4 regions of the Planococcus chinensis genome follow, and region 1 is predicted to be linked to each of the others. Evidence: riboswitches for the same ligand, from Rfam matches in the RefSeq annotation. Region 1 holds a riboswitch; each other region holds the start of a gene.
The links. Region 1 has a riboswitch for S-adenosylmethionine ahead of ACFSDB_RS09630 (bifunctional homocysteine S-methyltransferase/methylenetetrahydrofolate reductase). Riboswitches for the same ligand answer to the same signal wherever they lie in the genome.
Positions count from the first base shown of each region.

Region 2: another riboswitch for S-adenosylmethionine. It lies ahead of ACFSDB_RS04435 (methionine biosynthesis PLP-dependent protein); the one in region 1 lies ahead of ACFSDB_RS09630 (bifunctional homocysteine S-methyltransferase/methylenetetrahydrofolate reductase).
Region 3: another riboswitch for S-adenosylmethionine. It lies ahead of metK (methionine adenosyltransferase); the one in region 1 lies ahead of ACFSDB_RS09630 (bifunctional homocysteine S-methyltransferase/methylenetetrahydrofolate reductase).
Region 4: another riboswitch for S-adenosylmethionine. It lies ahead of ACFSDB_RS10695 (methionine ABC transporter ATP-binding protein); the one in region 1 lies ahead of ACFSDB_RS09630 (bifunctional homocysteine S-methyltransferase/methylenetetrahydrofolate reductase).

Region 1 covers NZ_JBHUFW010000005.1:419,331-427,303, reverse strand. The annotation lists gene ACFSDB_RS09650 (sensor histidine kinase) at 1-574, shown strand, start outside; gene ACFSDB_RS09645 (response regulator) at 567-2,126, shown strand; gene xylF (D-xylose ABC transporter substrate-binding protein) at 2,123-3,178, shown strand; gene ACFSDB_RS09635 (DUF6544 family protein) at 3,989-4,834, shown strand; SAM riboswitch class I at 5,063-5,169, shown strand; gene ACFSDB_RS09630 (bifunctional homocysteine S-methyltransferase/methylenetetrahydrofolate reductase) at 5,242-7,098, shown strand; gene metH (methionine synthase) at 7,079-7,973, shown strand, end outside.
Region 2 covers NZ_JBHUFW010000004.1:424,974-432,946, forward strand. The annotation lists gene ystJ (NADP-dependent malic enzyme) at 1-1,113, shown strand, start outside; gene metC (cystathionine beta-lyase) at 1,302-2,477, opposite strand; gene ACFSDB_RS04435 (methionine biosynthesis PLP-dependent protein) at 2,474-3,595, opposite strand; SAM riboswitch class I at 3,672-3,777, opposite strand; gene ACFSDB_RS04440 (antibiotic biosynthesis monooxygenase family protein) at 4,107-4,412, shown strand; gene ACFSDB_RS04445 (hypothetical protein) at 4,409-4,777, shown strand; gene ACFSDB_RS04450 (cobalamin B12-binding domain-containing protein) at 4,781-5,434, shown strand; gene ACFSDB_RS04455 (STAS domain-containing protein) at 5,412-6,182, shown strand; gene ACFSDB_RS04460 (LLM class flavin-dependent oxidoreductase) at 6,848-7,864, shown strand; gene ACFSDB_RS04465 (hypothetical protein) at 7,942-7,973, opposite strand, start outside.
Region 3 covers NZ_JBHUFW010000011.1:13,214-21,186, reverse strand. The annotation lists gene ACFSDB_RS12730 (iron-containing alcohol dehydrogenase) at 1-1,078, shown strand, start outside; gene metK (methionine adenosyltransferase) at 1,119-2,333, opposite strand; SAM riboswitch class I at 2,528-2,639, opposite strand; gene pckA (phosphoenolpyruvate carboxykinase (ATP)) at 2,878-4,467, shown strand; gene ACFSDB_RS12715 (alpha/beta hydrolase family protein) at 4,733-5,515, opposite strand; gene ACFSDB_RS12710 (NUDIX domain-containing protein) at 5,496-5,954, opposite strand; gene ACFSDB_RS12705 (Dps family protein) at 6,022-6,468, opposite strand; gene yidD (membrane protein insertion efficiency factor YidD) at 6,576-6,806, shown strand; gene ACFSDB_RS12695 (metal ABC transporter solute-binding protein, Zn/Mn family) at 6,896-7,921, shown strand; gene ACFSDB_RS12690 (MOSC domain-containing protein) at 7,959-7,973, opposite strand, start outside.
Region 4 covers NZ_JBHUFW010000007.1:148,093-156,065, reverse strand. The annotation lists gene ACFSDB_RS10705 (MetQ/NlpA family ABC transporter substrate-binding protein) at 157-984, opposite strand; gene ACFSDB_RS10700 (methionine ABC transporter permease) at 1,034-1,702, opposite strand; gene ACFSDB_RS10695 (methionine ABC transporter ATP-binding protein) at 1,695-2,720, opposite strand; SAM riboswitch class I at 2,799-2,903, opposite strand; gene ACFSDB_RS10690 (thioredoxin family protein) at 2,952-3,263, opposite strand; gene ACFSDB_RS10685 (toprim domain-containing protein) at 3,270-3,608, opposite strand; gene gcvH (glycine cleavage system protein GcvH) at 3,682-4,062, opposite strand; gene ACFSDB_RS10675 (arsenate reductase family protein) at 4,141-4,497, opposite strand; gene ACFSDB_RS10670 (acyl-CoA dehydrogenase family protein) at 4,823-6,604, opposite strand; gene ACFSDB_RS10665 (acetyl-CoA C-acetyltransferase) at 6,793-7,965, opposite strand.

The DNA.
Region 1 (7,973 bases):
GCTTTCGAAAAAAGCCTACCTCGACGGTGCGGAAGAAACGAGCGATCTCTTGGTCAGTGTTGCAGGCCTGCTCCGCTATAACTTGAAGCGGCTCGACCACGCGGTGACGCTGCATGAAGAAGCCTATGTGCTGAAGCAGTACATGGAAATCCAGAAAGCGCGCTTCAGCGACCGCCTGAAATTCCATGCGGAGCTTGACGGGGCGGCGCTCCTTTACCAGGTGCCGAGCCTGACGCTCCAGCCGCTCATTGAAAATGCGGTGATCCACGCGATCGAACCCCAGGAAGAAGGCGGCGAAGTGTGGTTCCGCGTGAAAGATGCCGGGGAATGCGTGCATGTGGAAATCGAAGACAATGGCAAAGGGATGAGCGAAGCAAAGCGCGAGGAACTGCTCAGCGGCGGCATTGTGCCGAAAGAAGGGCATTCGACCGGCATCGGGTTCGCCAATGTGGTCAAGCGGCTTCAATTGTTCTACGGCCGCGAAGATGTGGTGGAAATCAGCAGCGCGGAAGGTGCCGGAACAAAAATTACGTTGAAATTGCCAAAAGTAATGGAGGCTGAGAAACATGGTTAAACTCCTGATTGTTGATGATGAACCGATTGAACGCGAAGGCATGCAGGCCATCCTCCAGCATGCCTTCGAAGAGCTGGAGGTCAGACAGGCGAAAAACGGCCGGGCCGCTGTTGAACTGGCTGCAGAATGGCAGCCGGACGTGGTGTTCATGGACATCATGATGCCGGGAATGAGCGGACTGGAAGCGGTCGAAGAAATCCAGCGCCTCCACCCCCGCACTCAATTTGTCATGGTGACGGCATTTGATACATTCGACTATGCCCGCCAGGCAATCAAGCTCGGCGTCAAAGACTACCTGCTCAAGCCGAGCAAAGCGAGTGAAATCGCCGAAACCGCCGGCCGGCTGTTCGAAGGGCTGAAGCAGCGGGAGCAGGAAAACGCTGAACGGCAGCAGGAACAGGCGGCCTTCCAAAAAGCCTTGGCCATCGTCGAGACCGATATCGTCACCCAGCTGCTGTTCGACCATGTCCATGAAGTGCATATCGACTTGCTCGTCGGCATGCTTGACAATCCGCCGGCAGAAGAAAAATTCGTCATGACTGTGCTGGTGCCGGAAGGGACGGAACGCTTCTATCCGGAAATCAAGGAACGCGTCCGCCGCCGGAGCAATTCCTGGATCGGGGCCTGCTACGGCAACCAATTGCCGCTCGTCGTCTTCCGGGATCCGGCGCAATCCTTCCGTTCGCAGGCGATCGGCCTTGCGAAGGAGATCTTAGCGGTGTCGCGAACGAAAGAACAGGAAGGCTGGTTTGTCGGCATCGGCGATGTGTGCGGGCCGCTCGGCGACATCCGGAATTCCTACCAGAAATCGCTTATCGCGACGATGGATCTGAAGGTGCCGTCGCGCTACCGGTTTTATTCGGATGAACTGGCAGGGGGCAATCCGGGCGGGATTTCAGCCATCAAGCACGAAGAAAAGCGCTTGCTCGACTTTGTCCGCCTGGGCGAATGGGAGACCGTGGAAACGCTCGTCCTCGACCTGATCCGGCAAATGGAGCGGACCGGCGAAAACGCGCTGCAGACGCAGCAGCGGTCGCTGGAATTCCTGTGGATCACAGCGCGGCTCATGGGAGAGATGGGAATCGAGGTGGAAGCACCGTTTTACTCGGTTGCGGCGAACGACCACCGGCAATTGATTCTGGAAACCCGCAAGCTGGCGGATGGCCTGAAGGCGGCGTATACGGAGCACCACAGCCGGCTGGAAGTCGACAAGATCCAGCAGATCAAGCAGTTCATCATGGAGCATTCGCATGAAGACATCTCGCTCGATGCGCTTGCACGGAAAGTCGATCTGAGCCCGATCTACATCAGCAAGATGTTCAAGGAAAAGCTCGGGATCAATTACATCGATTTCCTGACGGAGAGCCGGATCGAGAAAGCGAAAAAGCTGTTGGCAGACCCGGAAAAAAGCTTGAAGGAGATTTCCTTGGAAGTCGGCTACCACGAACCGAATTATTTCAGCAAAGTGTTCAAGAAAATGAACGGCGTCTCGCCGAAGGAATACCGCAAAGGGATGCTGAATGCCCCAGATACCCAGGAGGCCGCGACATGAAGCGCATGAAGTGGTTATGGCTTTTCGTGCTGCTGGGCTTTTTGCTTGCGGCCTGCACAGATGATGAAGCTGTCGTGAAAAAAGCGGTGAAAGAACCTGTGGCTGCCGAAGCCGACGAGCCGCTGAAGATCGGCTTCGCAATGGATACGCTGAAAGAAGAACGCTGGGTGAAAGACCGCAACTTGTTCCGCCAGGCGGTCGAATCGCACGGAGTCCGGGTGGAGATCACTGCAGCGAATGGCGACGACGCGCGCCAGATCGCCCAAGCCGAAGAGATGATCCAAAAGGGCATCGACCTGCTCGTCATCGTTCCCCATAATGCCGAAGCGACAGCAGCGATCGTCCATAAAGCCCATAAAGCAGGCATCAAAGTCATCGCTTATGATAGGCTCGTCAAAAACGCCGAGATCGATCTGTACGTCTCGTTCGACAATGAAAAAGTCGGGGAGATCCAAGCAGAAGCGATGCTCGCAAAAGTGCCGAAGGGAAATTACGTCTTTATCGGCGGGGCGCCGACTGACAACAATGCCCATTTGCTGAAAAAAGGGGTGTTCAAGGTGCTGCAGCCGGCCATCGATCGCGGCGATATCCGCATCGTCTATGACCAATGGACCGAGGACTGGGCGCCTGAAAATGCTTTTGCCAACATGTCCGAAGCGCTGGAGACCAATGGCAACCGGATTGACGCCGTCATTGCAGCGAATGATGCGACAGCAGGCGGAGCCGTTGAGGCACTGAAGGTCCAGGGGCTGGACGGGGAAATTCCTGTCGCCGGACAGGACGCTGAGCTGGCAGCCGTGCAGCGCATTGTCAGCGGCACGCAGACCATGACCGTCTACAAGCCGATTCAGACCTTGTCGGAGCGGGTGGCGGCACTTGCCGTCCACCTGGCCAAAGGCAATGAGTTCAGCGCCATCGACAGCATCAACAACGGCAAAAGCGAAGTGCCGTCCGTCTTGCTCGAACCGGTGGCGGTCGATGAAGGCAATATCCGGGAGACCGTCATTGCGGACGGCTTCCATACCGAAGCGGATGTTTACGGGGGAGATTAGAAAATGAAAAAAGACAGGTATGCACCTGTCTTTTTTTAACTTGTTGAGAAAGATATAAAATACTTGTCTCTTAATCGATATTCCGCAAAACAGCTTCGTAAAACCCCTGTGCTCCTGCGCGCTATGCGCTCGTCGCAAAGAGATGGCTCAAACTTCCTTAGAGCCATCTCTTTGCCGCGGGCGAGCGCCAAGCCTCCTCAGTCGCTTACGCGACTTGCGGGGTCTCGGCTGTCTCGCTGTCCCGCAGGCAAGTACCGGCCAAACAGCATTTGGCCGGTACTTTGCGACGAAGCGCGTAGCGCTGCAACGGTTTTTCATGTCCCGAAGCTAGCGCAGCGATGCAGGGACAGGAGCAGCGTCCTTTCATGTTTCGAAGCTAGCGAAGCGATGCAGAAACAGTACGGTTTTCTCCGCCGTTTTGCTCCATATCTCAGATAGCACTACTAAAACGGATTAAGTTATCAGCTTTTAAAGAGCGAAACCAGCGCCGGCGCGTCCACGGGCTGGGCGAAAGCCATGCCCAAAGCGGCCGAAGCGAGATGAAAAGTTCATTTTTTTAATGACTTATCTAAAGAAGGTTTCTCGATAGCCTGTCTTTTTTTGGTGGGAAAAATTCATCTATTAAAGGAAAAAGAGAGGGGAATAAAATCTCCTGAAATAAGGTTCTTCTGATTAAAAGAAGCGGAATCATGCAGCTGTACAAAATTGCAGGAGAACAGGTTTGGATGTCGTATGGTATAGATACGATAATCCGTTGATGCTGCTGCCCGTCCGTGAAAGTCCGTTTCGAAAAAGGAAGGGGATGGAGAGATGAGAATCTTGTTGTCAGTGCTTGTTGTGCTCGCCTCAGCATTCTTTGTCGTAAAAGGGGCGAACCGCCAGTCGCCGGCTGAATCATTAAAAGCGGCGCCGCTCAGAAAGTTGGAGGCGCCTTTGAAGAGGGTGGAACCGGAACAATTGGCTGCACTGCCGGCCCCGGTCCGGAAGTGGATGGAGTGGAGCGGCATTTCTGGCAGGGAAGAGATTCGGAGCGTGTATGCAAAGCAAACTGGCCGGATGAAACTCAAGCCCGGCCAGGAAAAATGGATGGCGTCAGAAGCTTGGCAATACACTACTTCTGATCCTCCCGGCTTCATCTGGAAAGTGAAGATGAAGATGGGCAATGGGCTTTCTGTGACGGGTAAGGATGTGTTTCAGGAAGGCAAGGCGGAGATGCGGATCAAAATGGCCGGCTTGGTGCCGATGGCGACTACGCGCGGCAATCCGAAAGCCGACCAGTCCTCGCTGCAGCGGTATTTAATGGAGCTGAGCGGATTTCCCTCCGCCGCTTTGAGCCGGTATGTCGAATGGCACGCAATCGACGATCGGACGGCGGAAGCGACGATGGCCTACAACTGGATCAAAGGCCGCGCGACTTTCCATTTCGGGGAGGGCGGCGAACTGCTGAAAGTGACGGCGATGCGCTTCAAGGACAGTGATGAGCATGCGGAGCTTGTACCGTGCACAGCCCACATCCGGGCATACCGGACGATGGACGGAATCCGCACGCCTTCCGAACTCGGGGTCACGTGGGATTTGGCTGAAGGGCCGTTCACCTGGTACGAATTCACGATGGAGGATGTGGCTTTTAATGTGAAGAAGCCGGCCGGATTTTGATGGCAGATTTTGATTCCGAAATTGCATACGTCTTTCCGCTTCAGGGGATTTTATTAGATAAACGCCTTCTCCTACGATTTAGCTGCATTGCCAAAGACAGCGCACTGGAGTCGAATTTATGTCTTAAAGAGGAAGATAAACAGAAATTTCATTCTTTTTAGACAGATCTCCTTGACCTGGAGGCGATATGGGGTTAATATTTTAGGATATAAAAAATTGAATAATTGATTCTTATCGAGAGAAGTCGAGGGACTGGCCCTATGACGCTTCAGCAACCAGCCGTTACCGGTCAGGTGCTAAATCCAGCAGGCATTTCCATGCCTGAGAGATGAAGAAGAACGAGTATGTTATCGTAAAGCCTTCTTTTTCTATGGAAGGCTTTTTTATTTGTATAGGAGGAGAGCAGCATGAAGTTATTGGAAGCGTTGAAGACAAGGGTATTGACGGCGGACGGCGCAATGGGGACGCTTCTGTATTCGTACGGGATTGAATACTGCAACGAGGAGCTGAATATTCAGCGTCCGGAGATCATCGAGAAGATCCACCATGACTACATCCGGGCCGGAGCGGACATCATCCAGACCAACACGTACGGAGCGAACGCGCATAAGCTCGCGCGCTACGGGCTGGAGGAGCAGGTGAAAGACATCAACCGGGCAGCGATTGAAATTGCGAAGCGTGCCGCGGCGCCCGGCGGCCAGTTCGTCTTCGGGACGATCGGCGGCATCCGGGGCTTCCGGAAAAGCGATGCGACGCTAACAGAAATCATCGCGATGGTCGACCAGCAGGCGCAGCACCTCCTGTCCGGCGATCCGGACGGGCTGCTGCTCGAGACGTATTACGACTTCGAAGAGCTGGCAGCGACCGTCACCCACTTGAAAACCCTCACGGATACACCGCTCATCGCGCAAGTGTCGATGCACGAACCGGGCGTTCTGCAGAACGGCATGCTGTTGAACGACGCCTTGCAGGAACTGGAATCGCTCGGTGCGGACATTGTCGGCGTCAATTGCCGCCTTGGCCCCCATCACACGATCCAGGCGTTCGAAGGCGTCGAGCTGCTGAAAAAGGCATTCTTGTCCGCCTACCCGAACGCGAGCCTGCTCGACGTCGAAGACGGCCGCATCGTCTATGAATCGGAAGCGGATTATTTCGGCCGTGCGGCTTTGCTGCTCCGGGAAGAAGGCGTACGCTTGATCGGCGGCTGCTGCGGTACGACCCCGAAGCATATTGCGGAAACGAAGAAGCGCCTGCGGAACTTGGCGCCGGTGACGGAGAAGAAAGTGGCAGAGAGAAAGCCGATTGTTATCCGCGAAGCGGAAGCGCTGGACGTCAAGCCGCTCCACGAAAAAGCGAAGACGGAGCGGACAATCATTGTCGAGCTCGACACGCCGCGCCATCTGGACATCACCACGTTCATCGAAGGCTCGAAAGCGTTGGATGCGGCAGGCATCGACGCCTTGACGATGGCGGACAATTCCCTTGCTTCGCCGCGCATCTCGAACATGGCGATGGGCTCGATCCTGAAGCAGGAAAATATCCGGCCGCTCGCGCACATAACGTGCCGCGACCACAACCTGATCGGCCTGCAATCGCATCTCATGGGGCTTGATGCTCTTGGCATGCATGATATATTGGCAGTGACGGGAGACCCGACAAAAGTGGGTGATTTCCCGGGGGCAACGAGCGTCTATGACGTCTCGAGCATGGAACTGATCCAGTTGATCAAGAAGCTCAACGAAGGCATTTCATTTTCCGGCAAGCCGCTGCGCAAGAAAGCGAACTTCTCGGTGGCGGCGGCGTTCAACCCGAACGTCCGCGTCGTCAGCCGGGCCGTTAAGCGTCTGGAACAGAAAATCGAGAGCGGTGCGGATTATTTCATTTCCCAGCCGGTCTATACAAAAGAGAAAATCATTGAAATTTACGAGGAAACGAAGCATTTGGAGACCCCGGTCTTCCTTGGCATCATGCCGCTGACGAGCATCCGCAGTTCGGAATTCCTGCACAATGAAGTGCCGGGCATCAAATTGTCAGAAGATGCGCTCGAGCGCATGCGCGCATGCGGCGAAGACAAGGAGCGGGCGACAGCGGAAGGCATCCAGATTGCCAAGGAGTTGATCGATACCGCAGCCGGGCTCTTCAACGGCATCTATCTGATCACGCCGTTTTTGCGCTATGAAATGTGCGTGGAATTGATCGATTACATCCGACAAATAGATTTGCAGAAAGCGAGCGATAACAGCCATGTCCAAACCTCTCATTGAACAACAACTCGAAAAACGGATCCTCATCATCGACGGAGCGATGGGCACGATGATCCAGAACGCCGACCTGTCGCCGGAAGATTTCGGCGGTGAAGAATTCGACGGGTGCAACGAGTACTTGAACATCGTCCGCCCGGAAGTCATCGAAGGCGTCCACGATGCGTATTTGGAAGCGGGGGCGGATATCCTCTGCACGAATACGTTCGGCGGCACGCCAATCGTGCTCGATGAATACGACCTTGGCAGCCAGGCGCCTGAGATCAACCGGCGCGCTGTCGAAATAGCCAAAGCGAGTGCCGCGAAATTCTCCACGCCGGAATGGCCGCGCTTTGTGGCAGGCGCCATCGGACCGACGACAAAGACGCTGTCGGTGACCGGCGGGGTGACATTCGATGAAATGAAGGATAATTTCTACGTCCAGGCAAAAGCGCTCGTCGAAGGCGGAGCGGATCTGATCCTATTGGAAACGAGCCAGGATATGCTCAATGTCAAGGCGGCGACGATCGGCATCAAAGAGGCGTTCAACGAGCTCGGCAAGGAATTGCCGATCATGGTGTCCGGCACGATCGAACCGATGGGCACGACGCTCGCAGGGCAGAGCATCGAAGCGTTCTATATTTCGATTGAGCACATCAAGCCGTTGTCGGTCGGCCTGAACTGCGCGACAGGGCCGGAATTCATGACCGACCACATCCGTTCGCTGTCCGAGCTGTCGGACGGCTTTGTCAGCTGCTACCCGAATGCGGGGCTCCCGGACGAGGAAGGCCATTACCACGAAACGCCGGAATCGCTGTCGAAAAAGCTTCGCGGTTTTGCCGAAAAAGGCTGGCTCAATGTGGTCGGCGGCTGTTGCGGCACGACGCCTGCCCATATCC
Region 2 (7,973 bases), on a different contig from region 1:
CCGTGCAAGGAGATTGCACAGGATGCTGAGAAGGTGTTCGATTATACGATGAAGGGCAATACGGTGGCTGTGGTCACCGATGGGACTGCGGTGCTCGGGCTTGGCAATATCGGACCGAAAGCGGCGCTCCCGGTGATGGAAGGGAAAGCTGTACTGTTCAAGGAATTTGCCGGGGTGGATGCTTTTCCGGTCTGTCTCGACACCACAGATGCAGAAACCATCATCCAGACGGTCAAATTGCTTGAACCGGGGTTCGGCGGTGTGAACCTCGAAGACATTTCGGCTCCCACTTGTTTTATCGTGGAAGAGCGGCTGAAGCAGGAAATGGACATTCCGGTGTTCCACGACGACCAGCACGGTACGGCGATTGTTACGCTTGCCGGGCTGATCAATTCGCTGAAGCTCGTCGGCAAAGGGGTCGAGGACGTCAAAGTGGTGGTCAATGGAGCCGGTGCTGCCGGCATTGCGGTCGTAAAGCTTCTGAGCAAATTCGGCTTCAGCCATTTGATCATGTGCGACACCAAAGGAGCGATCTTTAAAGGGCGGACAAATGGAATGAACCCCTATAAGCAAGAAGTTTCCGAAATGACCAATTACGCAAAAGAGACGGGCGGGCTCGACGAAGTGATCAAAGGGGCGGATGTTTTTATCGGCGTCTCCGCTGCCGGCGCTTTGACAGAAGACATGGTCGCGTCGATGAACCAGGATGCCATCATCTTTGCCATGGCGAACCCGAATCCGGAAATCCTGCCGCATCTGGCGAAAAATGCAGGAGCACGGATTGTCGGAACCGGGCGTTCGGATTTCCCCAACCAGGTAAACAATGTACTGGCTTTTCCGGGAATCTTCCGCGGGGCGCTTGACGTACGGGCATCCGAGATCAATGACGCCATGAAAATCGCGGCCGTCGAAGCGATTGCGGGCCTGATTGAAGTGGGCGAACTTCATGACGATTACGTCATTCCGGCACCGTTTGACCAACGGGTCGCACCGGCTGTTGCGGCTGCGGTGGCAAAAGCGGCGATTGAAACAGAAGTGGCGCGCCATCCGGCGGTGACGACAGAAACGGCCGAATCTTCCGTGCCGATTGGAGCGGCCGGCAGACGAGGCTAATATATAATAGAAGAAAGCCGTCCGTGTTAGCGCATTGGACGGCTTTCTTTGTGTAAAAATGGGAATCGCCGATAAATCCCCAGAATCGCAGATAAAACCACAGAATCGCCGATAAACTATAAAAATCGCCGATAAACCAAAAAAAATGAAAGCCGGGTGCAAAGGATAGGAATCCGGCTTTCGGAGGTTTATTTCACCAATTCGGCAGGGTGGGTACGGCGTACTTTCTGCAATGCCTGCTCCAGGTCTTCAAGCAGATCGTCCGCGTGTTCAAGCCCGACAGATAGGCGCAGAACGCCGTCCGTGATGCCGCGTTTTTCGCGCTCTTCTTTCGGCATGGAAGCGTGGGACATCGTCGCAGGATACGAAAGTATCGTTTCAACAGCACCGAGGCTGACGGCGAAAATCGGGATCTGCAGGCTCTCTACAAAGGTTTTGGCCGCGGCTTTGTCTGCAAGGCGGAAGGAAAGCACAGCACCGGCGCCGGTTGCCTGGCGTTCGTGGATCGGATTCCCAGGGTGGAAACGGAAGCCGGGGTAATAAACTTCCTCGATTGCCGGATGGGTATGCAGATAATCGGCGATGATGCGGGCGGAAGCCGATGACTGTTTCAGCCTTGAGCCCAAGGTTTTGATGCCCTGGATCAATGAATAGGAATCCTGTGCGCCCAGCACCGAACCGAACGTATTCTGGATAAATCCGAGGCGGCTGCTTAGTTCCGGATCTTTGGTGACGGCGAGCCCGGCTATGATATCGCTGTGTCCGGACAGGAATTTTGTTGCACTGTGGAGCACAAGGTCTGCGCCGAGGTCGAGCGGGTTCTGATAAAGCGGCGTCATGAACGTGTTGTCGACGAATGTCAGGCAATCATTCGCTTTGGCCAGTTTAGCCGCAATTTCGATATCGGTGATTTTCATCACCGGATTCGAAGGGGTTTCGATATAGACCACTTTGCTGTTTTCCTGGAAAGCAGCGGCCATTTCACTCAAGTCGGTCATGTCGACAAACGAATAGCTGATTCCGAACCGCGGCAGCACTTCGGTAACAAAGCGGAAAGTTCCGCCGTACACGTCTTCTGAAACGAGGACGTGGTCCCCGGCAGACAGCAGCATGAAAGCCGAAGAGATAGCGGCCATGCCGGAAGCGAAAGCAAAACCGCGTGTGCCGTTTTCCAGTTTGGCAATGGTTTCTTCAAGTTTTTGCCGTGTCGGATTGCCGGAGCGGCTATAATCGAACGGACCGAATTCTTCGAAATCCGCTTGGTGGTATGTCGACGATAAGTAGATCGGGACATTCACCGCGCCTGTCTTCTCATCAGTGCCAGCAGCGTGGATCAATTGGGTTTCCAACCGGTTTGTCTTCATAGGCGTACGCCCTCCTTGTCGAATATTTTCAATGCTTCGGCGAGGTCTGCCGCCAGATCTTCCGCTTCTTCAATGCCCACTGAGAACCGCAGCAGCCGGTCGCAGATGCCGCGGCTTGTCCGCTCTTCATAAGGAATTTCAGCGTGGGTCTGGGTAGCCGGGTAGGTGATGAAACTCTCAACGCCGCCCAGGCTTTCGGCGAATGTGATCAATTCCAGGCTTTCGAGGAACGGGGCGACCCATTCCGCTTGGTTCAGCCGGAACGAAAGCATGCCGCCTTTCCCGGGGTACAGGACGTCCGATACGGCCGGATGGGATTGTAGGAATTCCGCCATTTCTTTGGCGTTCTTTTCGTGTTGTTTCATGCGGAGCGGCAATGTCTTCAACCCGCGAATCAATAGCCAAGAATCAAACGGCGACAGCACTGCGCCGGCCGAATTGTGCAGGATAGCCAAGCGCTCACATAGGGCATCGCCTTTCGCGGCCACCAGTCCGGCGAGTACATCGTTATGGCCGCCGATATATTTGGTGGCGCTATGCACGACAATGTCGGCGCCGAGTGAAATCGGCTGTTGGAGATAAGGCGTCAAGAAAGTGTTGTCGGCAATTAAAAGCAAGTTGTGTTTTTTGGCCAAAGCAGCATAGTGTTCCAAGTCGATTTCCTGCATCAAGGGATTGGTCGGCGTTTCGATGAAGAACGCACGGGTGTTTTCATTGATCAATGCTTCGGTCTTTTCAACATCGCTGAAATCTGAATAGTGGGTATGGATGCCGAAGACATCGGAATAATGGTTCAACAGGCGGTAAGTGCCGCCATAAATATCTTCAGGCACCACGAGTTCGTCGCCCGGGCGGAACTGGGACAGCACCAATTGGATGGCAGCCATGCCGGAACTGCAGGCAAACCCGGCATCTGCGCCTTCCAGCGCCGCAATGCCTTCTTCGAGAACCGTACGCGTCGGGTTTTTCGTGCGGGTATAGTCATAGCCGGTGGATTTTCCGAGGCCTTCATGCTCGTATGCCGTTGATAAGTAAATCGGAGCGCTGACTGCGCCGGTTTTTTCATCGCTGCGGGTGCCTAATTGTACCAATCGGGTTTCTAAACTTCTCTTTGCCATTTCGCTCATCCTTTCAAAATAAAAAACAGGGGCTTTCTTCAGAAAAAGAAGAAAGCCCCTGCCGAGGAACACGTTCTTCTCATCTTCTAGGCATGCGCCTATTGGAATTAGCACCGTGGCCATTTGCAGGCTGGTTGCTGAGACTTCACAGGGCCAAATCCCTCCGTCTCTCTAGATAAGAAATAAAATATGCAGTTGAATTTATATAATACAGATTACTTTAATGCAATTGGATGGAAAAGACAAGAGGAAAACCGAATTTTTATTAAAATTCACTCAATAAAGGCGTTCGCCGAATGCAGGAGGATTCCGTATAGGAGCAAGCGGGTATAGAATAAACCGGTGTCTTTGCCGGCGGATTTTCCAGATAAGAGCTGCGGCGCCAAAAAGGAAAAGCGCTCATTCTGTGTTCGTATGATATTGAAATCATCCGGTGCAAAGGACAACACTTTTAATTCGAAAATCGAAAGGTTATAATAGACACTAGAATTTAGCGAAAAGGGGCTTTTTGATGTATATTGTAACTTCCACTGTAACGGTGCCGGAAGAAAAAACGGACGATTTGATCGCCATTTATAAAAACCGCTCGCGGCGGGTCGACAAAGCGGAAGGCTTCCATTCGTTCCGGTTGATCCAGAATACCAAAAAGCCAAATGAGCTGACGGTGCACCTGGAATGGCATTCAAAAGAAGCCTATATGAAGTGGGTCAAGAGCAATGAGTTTAAGGAGATCCATGAACTTGAAAAGCATTATCCGGATCAGCAGCTTGCAGGCATCGTGCCGAAAGTGCGCCAATACGAGGTGGTGGCTGAATGAACACAGAAACCAAAGACCGCATTGCTTCGGCGACGGCAAATAGCATCTATGAAGCTTATCCCTCATTATGGGACCGGTTCGGGGAACGCGGATTCCATCGTACGGAGGAAGACAACCGGCATCACCTTGACCATTTGGAGACGGCGTATGACCTGCAAGACCCTAAAATCTTTCTCGATTACAGCGCTTGGCTTGAAGGCGTGCTGAACAGCCGCAATGTCGAGACCGGATTGATCATCGATAATTTTGAACGTCTGATGGATATACTGCCCGGAAAGGCAGAAAAGGCCGAAGGGGAATTCATGCTTTCATGCCTGAAGCAAGCGAATAAAATGTTGTCGGAAAGAAGACTTGAAGGAGGTTGAAGAATGATTCAACCGAAACAATTGGCGGAATTGTTCTTGGCAGGAAATGATGCGGAAGCCCTCGTGCAAGTCCGCAGATTTCTGGAGGAACATACGCAGCACGAACTGTTTGCGCGATTGCTGACACCGGCAATGTACCATGTCGGAGAATTATGGGAAAACAATGAAATCGGGGTAGCCGATGAACATTTGGCAACTGCCGTTTGTGATTTTGTCGTATCCGCCGTCGAAAACCGGAAACAGCAGGGGGATGGCACTGAGCGGAAAGTGATGGTCCTGGGGCCGGAAGGCGAAGACCATTATATTGGTTTGAAAATGGTATCGAGCCGATTCCGCGAGAACGGCTGGTCCGTGAAGTACCTGGGCCCGAATTTGCCGCTCGACCATGCTTTGGACGCTGCCAAACGCTGGAAGCCCGACGCTATAGCCCTATCAGCGGCGCTTGTCTACCGGTTGCCGGTGATCAAGACCTATATCAATGAATTTCTGGACCTGGACCCGAAACCGATTGTCTTTTTGGGAGGTCGGGCAGTTTCAAAAGCGAATCCGGAGGCACTCCGCAATGAAGGTGCGATCGTCCTGGAAGATCTTGAACAATTAGAGCGATGGCTGACGATGGGAGAGGAACCGCAAGATGGATACGGAATATCAGTTTGAAGGCTTGCCGCTCCCGGCTTTCAAATTAACAAAGGAATTGAAGGTGTTGGTTTCCTCGCAGGAAGCCGAAAAGCTTTTCGGGCCGGCGGCTTTGTTCAAGGACCTGATCGATGAAGGAAGCTTGAAGAAGGTCGAGAAATTGCTGAAGCCGGAAAACGGTTCAGTGCGTTTTGAAATGAATGCAGTTTCGGCAAGCGGCGGCCTGCTATTGGCTGATCTTTACGGCAAATGGCAAAGCGATGCAAGCTGGGCGGTTGTTGTTGTCCCTAAAGAAGATAATATCGAGCGCATATCGCAGCAATTGAGGCGCCTGCAGGAGCGGCTGCGCGAAACCGATTATGATCTGTTTCAGGAAAAGGAACTTTCCATGCAGTTGCTCCAGCGGGTCCGCATGCTTTCCGCCCCGAGCATCCGCCTGGACCTCGACCAGATGCTCATCCCGCTCTTTGGCGACTTGACGGCAGTGAAAGTGGAAGCGGTCGGCGACAATGTCCTGAAAAACATCCACGACTCGCATGTCGAAACGGCCATCATCGACTTTACCGCGGTGGACCAGATCGAAGAAGAAGGGCTTAAGCTCTGGAACGGCTTGATGCAATCGCTGAAGGTCATGGGCGTCGAGTGCATTGTGACCGGCATTAAACCGGCGCATGCGAAACGGCTGCATGGCCTGGAATCCACTACTGTCATGCGCTTCGCCTCGACACTCCTCGAAGTGCTCAATGAAAAAAGCGGAAGCCGGCTCTGAAAAGAGCCGGTTCAGCTTGTATACAAAAGAATACTTATTCCTCTTCAAGAAAGAAGAGTCATTTAGGCGAAGCTATCTCGGATCCTCCACTTCAGGCGGACGCTTTCCGCGGGCTCGCGCCGAACTAACTAAGAACCTGTGCTCCTGCGCAAGCTCGTCGCAAATGCTTGCCCTCGCGAGCTTCGGTCAAGCATTGACTGGCGTCCGAGTGGATTTCGGCACTTCGCTATCCCGCAGATAAAACCGGTGCTCCTGCATCGCTCCGCTGCTTCGTCGCAAACAAGTCGGCCGAACTGCCTTCGACCAACTTGCTCGCCGCCTTCCGTTACGGATCCCAAGCCAGCGGCTTAAGGCCAGTCATACAAAGCTGGATAAGCATCTCAATACTTTTTTAAATACAGGTGACGCTCCCGTCCGGGCTGGCCACGGAGACTCCTGTGGGACCAGCTCGAGCTGAAGGCCCCGCAGGAACGGAGTGACGAGGAGACTGAAGCCGAGCCCACGGAAAGCGAAGTGGCCAGCCCGGTCGGGCCTATACATATCTATTCATCATAATTAAACTTTGTCTACAATTCAGCCGGCTCTGAAAAGAGCCGGTTTTTCTATGCCGTGAGCCGGAAAAGTGAAGGGTGTGGAAGAAATCACTACAATGGTAAATATGAGGAGTGATTTATTTGGAACCGAAAACATTTAATAAGGTACCACTTTCGGTGCTGGACTTGGCCCCGATCAATGAAGGAAGCTGCCCGGGGCAGGCGTTCAAGAACAGCGCTGAACTGGCGCAGCACGTAGAGAAATTAGGATTCAACCGGTTTTGGCTTGCGGAACACCATAATATGCCCGGCATCGGCAGTTCCGCAACGTCTGTATTGATCGGTCATATCGCCGGTTCAACGGAGCGGATCCGTGTCGGCTCAGGCGGAGTGATGCTGCCGAACCATGCGCCGCTTGTCATTGCCGAACAGTTCGGGACGCTCGAAGCGCTTTATCCCGGACGGATCGACCTGGGGCTCGGCCGTGCGCCGGGAAGCGACCAGGCAACGGCATATGCGCTCCGCCGTACACTGCATAGCAGCGGTGATGAATTTCCGCAATTGGTGGAAGAACTGGAGAACTTCTTTTCCAATCATCCGAAAGGGCGTGTGCAGGCATATCCTGGAACTGGGCTGAATGTGCCGATTTGGCTTCTTGGCTCAAGCGGGTTCAGTGCCCAGCTTGCGGCGTTGAAAGGATTGCCGTTCTCTTTTGCCAGTCACTTTGCGCCAGACTTCACCATGCAGGCGCTGCAATTATACCACCAGAATTTCAAGCCTTCTGCCGCATTGGACGCTCCGTACGCCATGGTAGGCGTGAACGTCATCGCTGCCGATACGCAAGAGCGTGCGGAATGGCTCGCCACTTCCAGCCAGCAGCAGATGTTTGCGCTGATGCGCGGCATGCCGACAACATTCCAGCCGCCGATCGACAAGCTGGAAGATGTCTGGACGGATCGGGAAATCGCTATTTTCCGGGAGAAATTGGATACTGAATCGATGATTGTCGGAACCCCGGATGTTGTACGCGACAAACTTCAGACGTTCATCAATAAAACCCGGGCCGATGAAGTCATCGTCAACTCTCAGATTTTTCATCAGGAAGACCGGCTGCATTCTTATGAAATTGTCGCCGAAATGATGGAATAAAAAAAATCCCTTAAGAGCCTGGAGCTCTTAAGGGGTTTTTAAATGAAAAGGTTGGTCCGCAAAAAGAATGATGAAGCTTAATGAAGATCCTGGGCTTTTCTTTCTTCAC
Region 3 (7,973 bases), on a different contig from region 1:
GGGCATCGTCGACAAAGTCGCGGATATTTTCCGTCTGGCCCATAATGGTATGGGACCGGAACTGGTCGGCATCTTTACCGATATCCAACAGGATGCCGGCAGCGAATCGGTGAACAATGCCATCCGATATGCGCGCGAAATGGCGGCCGATTCCCTCTTCGCACTTGGCGGAGGAAGCGTACTCGACACGGTTAAAGGCGTCAAGTTCGCCCTTCACCACGGTTTGGCGGATATTAAACAGGCCATACCCGGCGGGCTCGCTTACTACAGCTGGCCGGAAGCGCAATTCATTCCGATCCCTCATATCGCGGTGCCAACCACTGCTGGAACCGGTTCGGAAGTGTCGCCGATCGCCGTCATCTATAATGAAGAAAAGCACGTCAAAACGAACATCATCCATCCGTTCATTGCGGCGAACATAGCCGTTCTCGATCCTGATTTGACGACCGGGCTGCCTCCGTTCATCACGGCTTTCACCGGATTCGATGCGTTGACGCATGCCATCGAAGCATTGGCTTCGCCTACAGCCACCGGTTTCACGGATGCATTCGCGCTGCAGACGATCCGGATGTTCGAAAAGAACATTTCCGAAGCCGTTCACAACGGCCAAAACGTAAAAGCACGCATGGAAATGCTGCTGGCCAGTACGATGGGCATCACGGCGTTCAGTTTCGCCTTGAACGCCATCCCTGTCCACAACCTGGCCCATGCCTACGGGGCCTTATTCCGCATACCGCATGGCCTCGCTAATGCTGTGTTCCTGCCGCACGTCATCGAATTGGTGCAGGACCTGTATTTGCCAAAGATCGAAGCGCTGGCTCAAGCGTTGAACCTGGATACGCGTGATAAAACGCCACAGACTTTGCTGATGGACACTGTCGCCAAAATCCGGTCACTCCAAGCAGATGTCGGGCTGCCGAGCGATTTCGCTTCCTATGACATTCCGGAAGATTCACTGGAGATGACGATTGCCGCTGTCCAAAGTGATCCAGCCGCCATGAACTTCCCGTTGCCGGCACCGCTGATCGAAGCCATCGCGCATCGCGTGTCCACCATCAAATCACCGCAGGAAACATAAAAAAGACGGCCAGCATTTCGCTGGCCGTCTTACTTTTTTATTAAGCTTGGTTCTTGAAGATGCCTGACTGTTCTCTAAGAGCTTCCACTTTATCAGTGCGCTCCCAAGGAAGGTCGACATCCGTGCGGCCGAAGTGGCCGTAAGCTGCTGTCTGTTTGTAGATCGGGCGGCGAAGATCAAGCATCTTGATGATGCCGGCCGGGCGCAAATCAAAGTTTGCACGGACAAGATCGATCAATTCCTCTTCGCTGACTTTTCCGGTTCCGAACGTATCAAACGCCAACGATACCGGATGAGCCACGCCGATTGCGTAAGCCAATTGCACTTCACAACGGTCAGCAAGTCCTGCTGCCACGATGTTCTTCGCTACGTAGCGGGCTGCATAAGCTGCTGAACGGTCGACTTTCGTCGCGTCCTTGCCGGAGAATGCTCCGCCGCCGTGGCGTGCATAGCCGCCGTACGTATCTACGATGATTTTGCGTCCTGTAAGTCCCGCATCTCCTTGTGGTCCGCCGATAACAAAACGGCCAGTCGGGTTGATGAAGTATTTTGTTTCTTCGTCCATCAATTCTGCAGGAACCACTTCATTGATGACAAATTCCTTGATGTTGCGCTGGATCTGCTCAAGCGTCACTTCCGGATGGTGCTGAGTCGAGATGACAATCGTATCCACACGAAGCGGCTTGTTGTTCTCATCGTACTCGATCGTTACTTGTGTTTTGCCATCCGGGCGCAAGTATGGAAGGATTTCTTCTTTGCGCACTTCAGCCAAGCGGCGAGCCAATTTATGTGCCAATGAAATCGGAAGCGGCATCAATTCTTCGGTTTCGTTTGTAGCGAAACCGAACATCAATCCTTGGTCTCCTGCTCCGATATCATCCAATTCTTTATCTGTCATTTGCCCTTCACGCGATTCAAGCGCTACGTTGACACCTGCAGCGATATCCGGCGATTGCTCGTCGATGGCTGTCAGGACTGCACTTGTTTCAGAGTCAAAGCCGTATTTAGCGCGTGTATAGCCGATTTCACGGACCGTTTCACGCACGACTTTCGGGATATCTACATACGTAGTAGTCGTGATTTCGCCTGCCACGAGGACAAGGCCTGTTGTTACAGTTGTTTCGCACGCTACACGTGCATTTGGATCTTCTGTTAGGATGGCATCCAAAATAGCATCTGAGATTTGGTCACAGATTTTATCCGGATGTCCTTCTGTTACTGATTCTGATGTGAATAATCGACGGTTTTTCAAAATGTGTTTCCTCCTTATATCCTGCGAGATTGCTCTCGAAATTGATACGGTACTCGTTTCCCATGTCAAGTCCGTTCCGTGAGGATTGAACTTCAAGCCGTTGTGGCCTTTGTACACGAGGATTAAGGGCAATTTCATAAAAAAATCCCATCCAGCATCTGCATGTGGAAAGGAGAAATCATCATAAGCACCTTTCACTCTTATCGTCCAAGGTTGAGACCTTGCTTCAGGTTTGGCACCTTCTCTGCATGCAGCAGCAGGTTGCCGGGTTTCATAGGGCCTGTCCCCTCCACCAGCTCGGAATAAGAGTATCCGTTCAATGTTCCATCTTACGGAAAGTATAAAGTGATGTCAACGATTTTAAACGAATAAAAACAGGTTCTTCTATTAAATGAACCTGTTCGCACCCAACAAGGGGAAAATATGTTACTTTTTCGTGTCAACAGGGTATTAGTATAGACTAATGACCATAATGTGTTATACTAATTTACGAAATATACAACCTCCCCATCTTTATGGGAATAACCGAAAAGGAAGGTACATATAAATGAATCCAGTGAACTTCGCAAACAACCTAAAGGATCTTTTAAATGGCCAAAACGTCCGTGTCCAATTATCCGTCCCACAATTAATCGAGGCGGCAACATCCCGCGGAGAAGCTGTATTGACTAAAGACGGAGCGGTGAAAGCCGAGACCGGGAAATACACCGGCCGTTCGCCTAAAGATAAGTATATAGTAGAAGAGCCGATTTCTAAAGACAAAATCGACTGGGGTTCAGTAAACCGCCCGATTTCTTCTGAAGTCTTCGAAAACCTTTATGCTAAAGTGATCGATCATTTGAAGCAAAAAGATGAACTATACGTATTCAAAGGCTATGCAGGGGCTGACCCTGAATCCCGTTTGGGCATCCAGACGATCAACGAATACGCTTGGCATAACCTTTTCGCCCACCAATTGTTCATCCGTCCGACCAAAGAGGAATTGGCGAGCCACGAATCGCAATTCACGGTCGTATACGCTCCGACGTTCCATGCGGACCCGGCAGTTGACGGTACTGACTCAGAAACTTTCATCATCGTTTCGATGGAGAAAAAGATCATTTTGATCGGCGGAACAGAGTATGCTGGCGAAATGAAAAAATCCATTTTCTCGATCATGAACTACCTGCTTCCTGAACAAGGCATCCTTCCTATGCACTGTTCAGCGAACGTTGGCGAAGAAGGCGATGTCGCATTGTTCTTCGGCTTGTCGGGAACAGGCAAAACGACTCTATCCGCAGATGAAGACCGCAAGCTGATCGGCGACGATGAGCACGGCTGGTCGGATAACGGCGTCTTCAATATCGAAGGCGGCTGCTATGCAAAAACCATCAACCTGACTCGTGAAAACGAACCGCAAATCTATGACGCCATCACATTCGGCGCCGTGCTTGAAAACGTGGTAGTGGATGAGGAGACGCGCATGCCGGATTATGCAGATGGTTCATTGACGGAAAACACGCGTGCAGCATACCCGATCCATGCAATCAAGAATATCGTCTACCCTTCTGTTGCAGGACATCCGAAAACGATCGTCTTCCTGACAGCTGATGCATTCGGCGTATTGCCTCCAATCAGCAAATTGACAAAAGAACAGGCAATGTACCACTTCCTGAGCGGCTATACTTCGAAGCTTGCCGGAACTGAGCGCGGCGTCACTTCACCTGAAGCGACTTTCTCAACATGCTTCGGATCGCCGTTCCTTCCATTGCATGCGACAGTTTACGCTGAGATGCTTGGAGAGAAAATCGATGAGCATGACGTAGATGTCTTCCTCGTCAACACTGGCTGGACAGGCGGCGAATACGGCGTCGGAAGCCGCATGAAACTGTCTTACACACGCACAATGGTCCGTGCAGCGATCAAAGGAGAACTCCACAACATCGAAACTGAACAGGAAGCTGTCTTCGGCCTTCAAATGCCGAAAGAAGTACCTGGTGTGCCGACTGAAGTCTTGAACCCGCGCAATGCATGGGCTGACAAAGCAGCATACGACCAAAAAGCTAAAGAGCTTGCAGAGAAATTCCAGGAAAACTTCAAGAAATTCGGTACTGTCTCCACTGACATAAGTGTCCAAGGCGGACCGGTCCAGAAATAATACAAAAAAGCTATCCTCCGGGATAGCTTTTTTTATTGGTGCCAACTCAGACAAATCGCTGTCGTTGCTCGATTCTTTAAGATTTTATCGATCCTTTTCCATCTTTTTATCACTTATAAACCATGCTCCTGTCTCTGCATTGCACCTGCATCGCTGCGCTAGCTTCGGTGCATGAAAAACCGTCGCTGCGCTAGCTTCGAGACATGAAAGGGCGTTGCATCGCTTCGCTAGCTTCGTCGCAAAGACTTGACCTCGCAAGCATCGGTCAATGTCTTTCCTGCCTTCTCATCCACTCCGCCAATGCGCGCGCTGTCTTGCGGTTTGCCGCAGGCGGGAAGAAATGCGTATACTCCGGAAAATACCAGGTTTCGTGTGCCTGTCCGTTCATCTTCAAAGCCTCTTCAAGCAGATAGGCTTGCCCTGGTGAGACATTCTCGTCCTTCAAGCCATGGATGATCAGAAACGGCGCATCCGTTTCATTAAGCCGCAGCAATGGATTCCGCTCCTCATAAGCTGTAAGTGCCGTATTCGGCGTGCCGCCATACAGGCGCTTCATCATCCGCCGCATATCCGGCCGCTCTTTATACGTCAGCACGGTATCTGTCACCCCTGCCCACGTGACCACAGAGGTGATGTCATCCCGCAGGACGGCTGTCCATAAGGCCATGATGCCGCCGCGCGAGAAGGCCAGCACATGGATGCTTCCATTGCAGAATTGTTTCAGCACATCGACGCCGTAAACTGCGTCCCATCTGTCCGCACCGGCGAATTCATCCCGCCCTTCCCCGCCGCGGTTGCCGCGGTAATACGGCGCGAAGATGATAAATCCTTGCGATGCAAACTGGGCGATACGGGCCGGGCGGACCATGCCGATCGACTGGATGCCGCCGCGCAGATACAGAATGCCGCTGTAGTTTCCCTGCTTTTTCGGTTCCGCCAACAAGCCCTTCACTTTCAAGCCGTCTGACCAATAGACGATTTCTGATAGCCGCACGTGCGGGTTCGGGGAAGGATAGATTTTCTTTGACTCAATCGTGCCATTTTCCAAGCTGCTCCACCTTCTTTATGATTTCTTTCATACCTTCATCTTTCATTAAAAAGCTGAAGTTTTCACCTAGCTCCAGCCGTCCTGCCAGTACAAGCCCGTCCGTCTCCATCTGCTCGACCCGTTCCACCCGCTCGATGTCACCGAGGAAGACGGTCTTGCAGAACGGCGGCTCCGCGCTCACCTCGTATTCAGCGAACCAAGCCAATCCGGATACGACTGCTCCAGTTTCTTCATATACTTCCCTTACTGCCGCCTCCGTTAAACTTTCGCCCGGTTCCTGTTTGCCACCTGGAAATTCCAAGCCCCGCTCCTTGTGCTTGGTCAGCACCCATTGCCCCTGGTATTTCGCAATGACCAGCACATGCCTGCTCGGTATGCCGAATGCTCCCGGCTCAAACGAAAGCTGGCATTCGACACCATTCAAATCTATGTATCTCATCGAGTTCACCCCTAGTATCAAAAAAAGCGTACACTGAGTGGTCAGCGTACGCTCCAGTATGTCCATTTTACTTCTTTTCGCCAAGAAATGCAGACAACATCCACGAATGTTTCTCCAAATTCTGATGGATGGCGTTCAGAAGATCTTCTGTCATGTCATCGCCGTCTTCAGCCGCAAGTTCCATGCCTTTTTTCAAGGATTTCATGATCTTGTCATAATCCGTCACGACGGTATCCACCATTTCTTCTGCGCTTTCCTTGCTCGTCGCCTCTTTGACTACCGACAGCTCGAGCTGCTCTTTCATCGTCGCCACCGGCTTGCCGCCAAGTGCGAGTAGCCGCTCCGCGAGTTCGTCCATATGCTGGGTCGCTTCGTTATACAACTCCTCGAATTTGACATGGAGCGTAAAGAATGACGGCCCTTTCACATACCAATGGAAATTATGTAATTTCGTATAAACGACCGACCAAGTTGCAACTTGTACATTCAATTCCTTGTTCAATTCTGCTGACATTCAAAACCACTCTCCTAATTTATTAGTAAGCTCTTATGCTTTATTTATACCTCTCCGGCTCTTACAATAAACATAACGACATTTCCAGCGAAAGAAGATGACCCCATTTGAAAACCTTATTGCTGAAGATTTTCCGCTTTTACCAGCGGTTCATCTCCCCTTTGTCCCCTCCGAGTTGCCGGTTTTACCCGACATGTTCTCATTACGGGATCGAGGCGGTTGAGAAGCACGGAGCACTTAAAGGCGGCTATCTGGCCGTCCGGCGGATTTTGAGCTGCCACCCGTTCAATAAAGGCGGAATCGATTTTGTACCTGAAGAATGGCCACCAAAAAAATAATTTGGTGGTTTTTCTTGTGTTTTGAAACGTTATCCTGTAATATTCTTTGAGTACACAAAACGTAATCGTTACTATTTGGAGGTTAATCAATGAAAAAGCTTATAGCAATTTTATCTTCTGCTTTACTGCTGGCTGCTTGCGGCGAGCCGGCAATCGACAACGGGGCCCAAACGGAACCTGTCGATGAGTCGAAACTTCAGGTTTACACGACCGTCTATCCCCTCACGTATTTCACGGAACGGATCGGCGGCGAACACGTGCAAGTCCAGTCGATCTATCCGGCTGGCGCGAATGAACATACCTTCGAACCAACTCAACAGGATATGATTAAGTTGGCGGAAGCGGATCTTATGTTTTATGTCGGCCTCGGACTTGAAGGCTTTATCGACAAAGCGGGAGACACGTTGAAAGATGAAAAGGTGGAATTTGTTGCAGCGGCTGACGCCATTTCCGACGAAGAACTGGAAGCGGCCGGCGAGCCGCATGAGGAAGATGCACATGAAGAGGAAACACACGAGGACGAAGCCCATGAAGAGGAAACTCACGCAGAAGAAGCTGCTGAGGAAGAAGGGCACGAAGGGCATGACCACGGAACGGTCGACCCCCATGTCTGGATGTCTCCTGTGCTCAGCCAGAAGCTTGCTGAATCGATCAAGAATAATCTCGCTGAAGCAGATCCGGAAAACTCCGAAGCCTACGAGAGCAATTATGCCAAGCTGATCATCGAGCTTGAGGAACTGGACCGGTCGTTCGATGAATTGTCCGAACGCGTCGACAATAAAACCTTCTTTGTCTCGCATTCGGCTTTCGGCTATATTGCAGAGCCCTACGGCTTTGAGCAAGTCGCCGTAGCTGGCCTGAACAGCCAGGACGAGCCTTCTCAGAAGGAGCTCGCAGAAATTGTCGACTTGGCCAAGGAAAAGGAAATTCAATACATTGTCTTCGAACAAAATGTTTCTTCCAACCTGACCGAAGTCATCCAGAATGAAGTCGGTGCAGAAGCGATCCAAATGCATAATCTAGGCGTACTGACACAGGAGAACATCGACAATGAAGAAACCTATTTCACCCTGATGGAAAAGAACTTGCAAGTACTTGAAACAGTATTGAAATAAGGAATGCGCGCCGGAATCCCCTTCCGGCGCGCATTTTTCATTCCGTCAATTT
Region 4 (7,973 bases), on a different contig from region 1:
AAGTATCACAAAGGCAAAAAAAAGTTAATAGGAACTCCAATACGCGAAATATTTTTATTATTTCAACAAAGTTAAAACTCCCCTTTCCTAGTTCCATCTTCTTTCCCACAATGCAAAAGGCCCCTGAATCGGATTCAGGGGCCTTTGTTCGTTTTATTAGTCGACCGGCACTACAGAGCCGCCCCACTCTTCAAGGATGAAGTCTTGGATTTCGTCAGATTTCAGCACTTCCACCAAGGCTTTGACGTTTTCGTTGTCTTCGTCGCCTTTGCGGACAGCAATGATGTTGACATATGGTGAATCTGAGCTTTCAAGAGCGATGGAATCTTCCATTGGGTTCAGGCCTGCATCGATGGCATAGTTCGAGTTGATCAATACGGCATCACCTTCACCTTGCTCATACATTTGGACAAGAATCGCCGCTTCGTAATCCGTTTCAAATTGCAGGTTCTTCGGATTATCTGTAATGTCGCTTACTTCAGCTGTTGTTTTTTCCACCGATTCATCCAAAGTGATCAAGCCTTGCGCTTCAAGCATAGACAAGATTCGTCCATGGTCCGCAACAGAGCTGCTCATCAAGATTGTCGCGCCTTCCGGAAGTTCTTCTAGTGACTTGTATTTTTGGGAATAAACACCGATCGGTTCAATATGGATGCCTCCGGCATTTTCAAACTCATAGCCATTCTCAGCAATCTGTGATTCTAAATAAGGGACATGCTGGAAGTAGTTGGCATCAATTTCGCCTGATTCAAGATCTTGGTTAGGGAAGATATAATCCTGATAAGTTTCGATTTCCAGTTCAATTCCCTGTTCTTCGAGGATAGGCTGGGCCTGCTCCAGAATCTCCGCATGCGGTACGTTGGACGCTCCCACTTTCAATGTGCTTGACTCTTCCCCGCCGGATCCGCCGCTGCCGGATTCTTCTGCGCCGCAGCCTGCCAATGCCAATGCTGCCAATAATGTTCCTGTTACAAGTTTCTTCATGTGTGTACGCTCCCTTTTCTATGGTGTTTTTTATTATGGAATTCTTGGATCAACGTTTATCTGATTTCACCGTCAAACGGTCTCCGACAAACTGGATGGCAAAAACGATGATCAAAATCAGGATGGTCGCTACCAGAACAACATCCTGGCGGCTGCGCTGGAAGCCATCTAGGAAAGCCAATGTGCCAAGGCCGCCTGCTCCGATGATGCCCGCCATCGCGGTATAGCCGACCAATGCAATGGCCGTCACCGTAATTCCGGAGATCAACGCCGGCTTCGACTCCGGCAGCAGCACCTTGCGGATGATCGTCCATGTGCTTGCGCCCATCGAGCGCGCTGCTTCAATGACGCCTTTGTCGATTTCTTTCAAAGCGATCAGCACCATGCGTGCATAGAAAGGTGCTGCGCCGATGATCAGTGCCGGCAATGCCGCATTCGGCCCCCGGATGGTTCCGATCATGAATTTCGTAAGCGGGATCAGCAAGATGATCAGGATGATGAACGGAATCGACCGGAAAATATTGACGAATGCGCCGGTCAGCCAATTCACGATGCTGTTTGCCCATAATTGTTTTGGTGCGGTCAAAAACAGGACGATTCCGAGCACAAGGCCGATGGCGAATGTAAAGAGCGTCGACATGGCCGTCATATACAAGGTTTCCAGCGTCGCTTCCCACATATCCTGCCAATCGACGTTCGGGAATAATGACTCAATCATTTGCCATCACCTCCGTCTGGACGCCTTCCGCATTCAAGAATGCCATGGCCTCAGCAACTTCCGGCTGAGAGCCTTTTATCTGCAAAATCAATGTTCCGTATGCTCCTCGTTGTGTATGGGCGATATTGCCCTGCACAATATTAATATCGACCGGATGCTTCCGGATCAATTTGGTCAAAATCGGCTGCTCTGTCTGATCTCCGACAAAGACCAGTTTTACCAGCACGCCTTCCGGATACAACTCGCGGAGGTGCTTGATCGTCTCTTGCGAATCTTCCGTATCCGTCACTTGCGCCACAAATCGTTTGGTGATGTTTTCCTTTGGCGCCTGGAAGACGCGGAGCACATCGCCCATCTCTACGACCCGGCCGCCTTCCATGACGGCGACGCGATGGCAGATTTTCCGGATGACATGCATTTCGTGTGTAATCAGCACAATCGTAAGCCCCAAGCGCTTGTTGATGTCCACCAGCAAGTCCAGAATCGAGTCCGTCGTCTGCGGATCGAGTGCAGACGTCGCTTCGTCGCACAGCAGCACTTCCGGCTCATTAGCAAGTGCGCGTGCAATGCCGACGCGCTGCTTCTGTCCCCCTGACAACTGGGACGGGTAAGCATTTTCCCGTCCGCCGAGGCCGACGAGTTCCACCAGTTCCTGAACGCGCGCTGCGCGCTTCTCTTTCGGAACGCCGGCGATTTCAAGCGGGAACTCGATGTTCTCCTTGACGGTGCGCGACCATAGCAAATTGAAATGCTGGAAAATCATGCTGACTTTCTGGCGCGCTTTCCGCAGCTCACCGCTGCTGATATTCGTGATGTCCTGCCCGTTGATAACAACAGAACCATTTGTCGGTTTTTCGAGCCCGTTCAGCAAACGGATCAATGTACTCTTCCCGGCGCCGCTATAGCCGATGATGCCGAAGATCTCGCCGTCGCCGATCGACAGGTCCACGCCGTCCACTGCGGTCAATGAACCTTTGCCGGTATCGAACACTTTCGATAATTGTTTTAATTCGATCATTCCTAAACACTCCCGCCTCAAAATAAAAACCCTTCTGCGCAAATTTGAGCAGAAGGGTAACTTTAAAAGTAAACCGATCTCTCATCTTCCAAAGCTATTGCTTTGTGTGATTTGGCACCATTTCATTTTCATGACGGTTGCCGGGCTTCATAGGGCACTTCCCTCCACCACTCTTAATAAGAGTTGACGATATTTAATTGATTTCAGAAATTCAATTTACCACGCTTCACTTTATACGTCAACAGATTTTAACTTTCCATATAAATAAGGCACGGATTGGAACGCGTAGATCTTTTCAGCCAGCTCGCCGTTCTTTGTCAAGAGCAGGCATGGCACGCTCTCCACTTGATAGAGTTCAGCTATTTCCTGCACAAAATTCAAGTTTGCCTTGCCCATCGGCATGTCCGGCAACAGCTCTTCGACCACATCCAGCATTTTCGAAGCAACTTGGCATGTGCCGCACATCGGCGTGTACAAATAAAACGCGGCAACCGTTTTCGTGTTCTTTTCTTTCAGCCATTCTTTATGTGTCCATTCTTCCATTTTGTTTCATCCCTCAGCTAATAACTTATTGACTTGAACGTTTGCTGAAATCAGAACATCGATCAAGTTGCGGATCGGCGTGGCCGCCACTTCCTTGAAGCTCGGGCTGATGTAAAAGTGCCGGGCTTCGGGAAATTCGCGCTTCACCAATTTCCGCAATTTCTCTCCTGATTTGTCCGCATCGACCAGGATGATGATGTCCAGGCCTTCATATGGCAGCAGCAGTTCTTCAAGCCTCGATGCACTTACTGTACCATTTGTGCAAAGAATCGTCACGGGTTCTGCAATGAGCGGCGCGATCCGCGACTTATCGCTGATCCCTTCCACCACGATTACTTTTTCCATAAGCCAACACCTCACTAGATCGGTATGAAAGAAAATCTGTATAAAAAAAGCGCCAAAAAGAGGCGCTTTGAGATTACTCGTTGATCATTTCTTTATATTGCTCAGCTGTCATCAACTCGCCTACTTCAGCTTCGCTAGGAGATTCGATTACCACCATCCACGCATTTTCGTAAGGAGATTCGTTGACAAATTCAGGGCTGTCTTCCAGCTCAGCGTTCACTTCAACCACTTTGCCGCTAATCGGCGCGTAAAGTTCCGATACGGTTTTTACAGATTCAACGCTTCCGAAAGGCTGGTCTTTTTTCAGTTCGTCCCCAACTTGCGGCAATTCAACGAAAACGATATCGCCCAATTCGGCTTGTGCAAAATCAGTAATGCCAATACGTGCTGTACCGCCTTCTACTTTTACCCATTCATGCTCTTTTGAATAACGAAGTTCTTGTGGTGTGCTCATCGAAAACCCTCCAAATTATGTAGTTTGCTCCCCTTTAGTTTGACATAAACATTTGGGAAACACAAGAAATGTATGGCGCTACTTCCAGGTATTTTCATAGACGTCTTCCTTAAAGCCAAGCGTCGTTTTCTCCCCGTCCCATGCAAGCGGCCGCTTGATGAGCATCCCGTCGCCAGCAAGCAATTCCAGCTGTTCGTCCTCGCCCATTTCCGGCAATTTTTCCTTCAGCCCAAGCTCGCGGTACTTGATGCCGCTCGTATTGAAAAACTTCTTCAGTTCGATGCCGCTGGCTTTGTAGATTTTGCGGAGCTCTTCCTTAGAAGGCGGCGCTTCGGCAATATTGATCTCCCGATAATCGGCACCGTTTTCATCAAGCCATTTCTTTCCGTTGCGGCACGTGGTGCATTTTGGATAAGCATAATACGTAATCACAATAAAACCCCCTTTTCCTCAAGCTTACCAAAATTCATCTAGCCGGTCGAATGGAGAAAAGTGTCCATTTGCGGTGTGCCTGTAATCATTAAGCTGGATGATTTACTAATTCTATAAAAAGTTGAACGTTTCATTCTCTAAGAGCGGTTCTCGAGGGTTTATGAGCGGCTTTCGGAATCCTATGAGCGCTTTTACAGATTCTATGAGCGCATTCCGTACTTCAATGAGCATACGACCGAAAATGCCTGTTCATGCCTTACTACTCTCCATCTGCCATAGAAATTGAACAAAAGAAAAAACGCAGCCTGAGCTGCGTTTTCAAAAATTCTTACACGACGTATTTTTCAACTTCGATCAATTTAACGGCCGCTTCGCGTTTTTTCGCAATGACGTTGTAAGGCGTCGAGCGCGTCAATTTACGCAATGCAGAAAGCATCATGCGCTGGTTGTCGCCTTCGATAGCTGCAAGCAACGTTTCTTTTGCGTCTTTTTCGATTTTGTCGAATGCTTCCTGGCAATAGATCTGCGTGTAAAGGAGTTTCTGTTTCGCTTTTTCTTCGCCAGAAGCCGCGATCGCTTTTTCGGTGCGCAAAACTGCTGATTCCATTGCAAAGACGTTGCTGACGATGTCCGCGATGTTCACAAGCACTTCCTGCTCCTGCTCAAGCTTCGCTCCGTAGGTCTGTGCCGCTAGGCCAGCCGCCAAAAGCGCGATTTTCTTCGCGTTGCGCACCAAGTATTTCTCCTGGGCCAATGCTTCTGTGCCGATTTCTTCCGGCATCATCATCAACAGCTCTTCCTGGAGTTTTTGGGCATGCTCGAACAATGGCAGTTCGCCTTTCATCGCTTTGCGGATCAAAGTGCCCGGCACCAGCAGGCGGTTGATTTCATTCGTTCCTTCAAAGATCCGGTTGATGCGTGAATCGCGGTACGCTTTCTCGATTTCATATTCAGCCATAAAGCCATAGCCGCCGTGCAATTGAACGCCTTCATCAACGATATAATCAAGCGTCTCTGTTCCGAAGAATTTGTTCATGGAGCATTCCACTGCAAATTCAGCGATCGAATCAGCCACCAGTTTGCCGTCTGCGTGCTGCTCATCCGTAAAGCCGCTCATGCGGTCTTCGAACAAGCCGACTGTGCGGTAAACAGAACTTTCAAGGGCATACAATTGCGAAGCCATTGTGGCCAATTTTTCGCGCGTCAAGTTGAAAGATGAAATCGGCGTCTTGAACTGCTGGCGCTGGTTTGTGTAAGGGATGGTCAATTCCATCGCATATTTTGCTCCGCCGATTGTGCCTACGCCCAATTTGTAGCGGCCGATGTTCAAGATGTTGAACGCGATGACGTGTCCGCGCCCTGCTTCTCCCAACAAGTTCTCAACAGGCACTTGCGCATCCTGAAGGATCAATGTACGGGTAGAAGAAGATTTGATTCCCATTTTCTTTTCTTCCGGTCCGACCGAAACGCCGTCGTACGCGCGCTCTACGATGAATGCCGAGAATTTTTCCCCGTCGATTTTCGCGTAGACAACGAAGACATCCGCAAAGCCGGCATTCGTGATCCATTGTTTTTCGCCGTTCAAGACGTAATGCGTTCCGGCTTCGTTCAAACGGGCAGTTGTTTTCGCACCAAGTGCATCGGATCCTGAGCTCGGCTCAGTCAACGCGTATGCTGCAATCATATCACCTGTCGCTAGGCGCGGAAGGTATTTCTGTTTCTGGTCTTCGTTTCCAAAAAGCACGATCGGCAATGAACCGATTCCAACGTGTGCGCCGTGCGTAATTCCGAAGCCGCCTGCTTTCGACATCTTTTCAGCAATCAAAGCAGAGGCGATTTTATCAAGCCCAAGGCCGCCGTATTGTTCCGGCACATCTGCGCCTAAAAGACCCAGGTCTCCAGCCGATTTCAACAAACGGACGGAATGTTCAAATTCATGGTTTTCCAAGTTCTCGACGACTGGCATGACTTCTGTGTTCACGTAGTCTTCCGTCGTTTTCGCAATCATCTTATGCTCTTCTGTGAAATCTTCCGGTGTGAAAACCCGTGAAAGGTCCGCTTCTTCAATTAGGAAACTGCCGCCTTTGATCAATGTTTTTTCTTCTGCCATTGTGAATTCCTCCTAGTTATTGTTTCTATAGAGATGAAATCGCTCCAGGCGGACGCTTTCCGCGGGGCGTGGCCTGAGCCTCCTCAGTCGCTTCGCTCCCTCCGGGGTCTCAGGACTCACGCTTGCCCCGCAGGAGTCGCCGCCTTCCACTCATTCATCTAAGATTCATGTGAAAAAAGTATAAGCTATTACAGCATTTCAAAGACGCCGGCTGCGCCCATTCCGCCGCCGATGCACATGGTCACGACGCCGAACTGTTTGCCTTGGCGCTTCAATTCGCTCATCATGCGGATGGTCAGGATCGAACCTGTTGCGCCGAGCGGGTGGCCAAGTGCAATGGCGCCGCCGTTGAAGTTCACTTTGTCGATATCGATGCCCAAGTTGCGGACAACTGCGAGCGACTGGGAAGCGAAAGCTTCGTTCAGTTCCCAAACATCGATGTCTTCAATCGAAAGGCCTGCGATTTTCAATGCTTTCGGAATGGCTACGATCGGGCCGATTCCCATGACTTCCGGCGGCACGCCGCCTGTTGCAAATGAACGGAATTTCGCAATCGGCTTCAAGCCGAGTGCTTCCGCTTTCTCCCGGTCCATGACCAACAACGCGCCTGCGCCGTCCGATGTTTGCGAGGAATTCCCCGCCGTTACTGAACCGCGTGCAGAAAATGCCGCGCGCAATTTATTCAATGTCTGGATGCTCGTGCCGTGGCGCACGCCCTCATCCATTTCGAACATGAAGGTTTTTTCCTGGTACTTATTGTTTTCGTCGACAAAGCGCTTAGTCACTTCGACCGGAACGACTTCTTCGTCGAATTTTCCGGCTGCGATTGCAGCTGCTGCCCGTTCGTGCGAACGGACGGCGAATGCATCCTGGTCTTCCCGGCTGACGCCATATTGTGTCGCCACTTGTTCAGCGGTATGCCCCATGCTCATATAATACTGGGGAGCTGTTTCTGCCAGTTTCGCGTTCGGGCGGATGACATTGCCCATCATCGGCACCATGCTCATCGATTCGACGCCTCCGGCGATGACCGCTTCGGCTGAACCGACCATGATCTTTTCCGCTGCATAGGCAATCGATTGAAGGCCGGATGAACAGAACCGGTTGACTGTAACCGCCGGTGTTGTATCCGGGAGTCCTGCAAGCGCCCCGATATTGCGGGCGATGTTCATGCCCTGCTCCGCTTCCGGCATGGCGCATCCCATAATCAAATCATCTATCGGGCCGTCATATCCTGCCCGGTTTAATGCTTCCCGTACAACCAGTGCCCCGAAATCATCCGGGCGCACAGTTGCAAGAGAACCTTTTTTCGCTTTTCCGACCGGTGTACGGGCGCCGGCCACAATTACTGCTTCGCGCATGTTGTTTC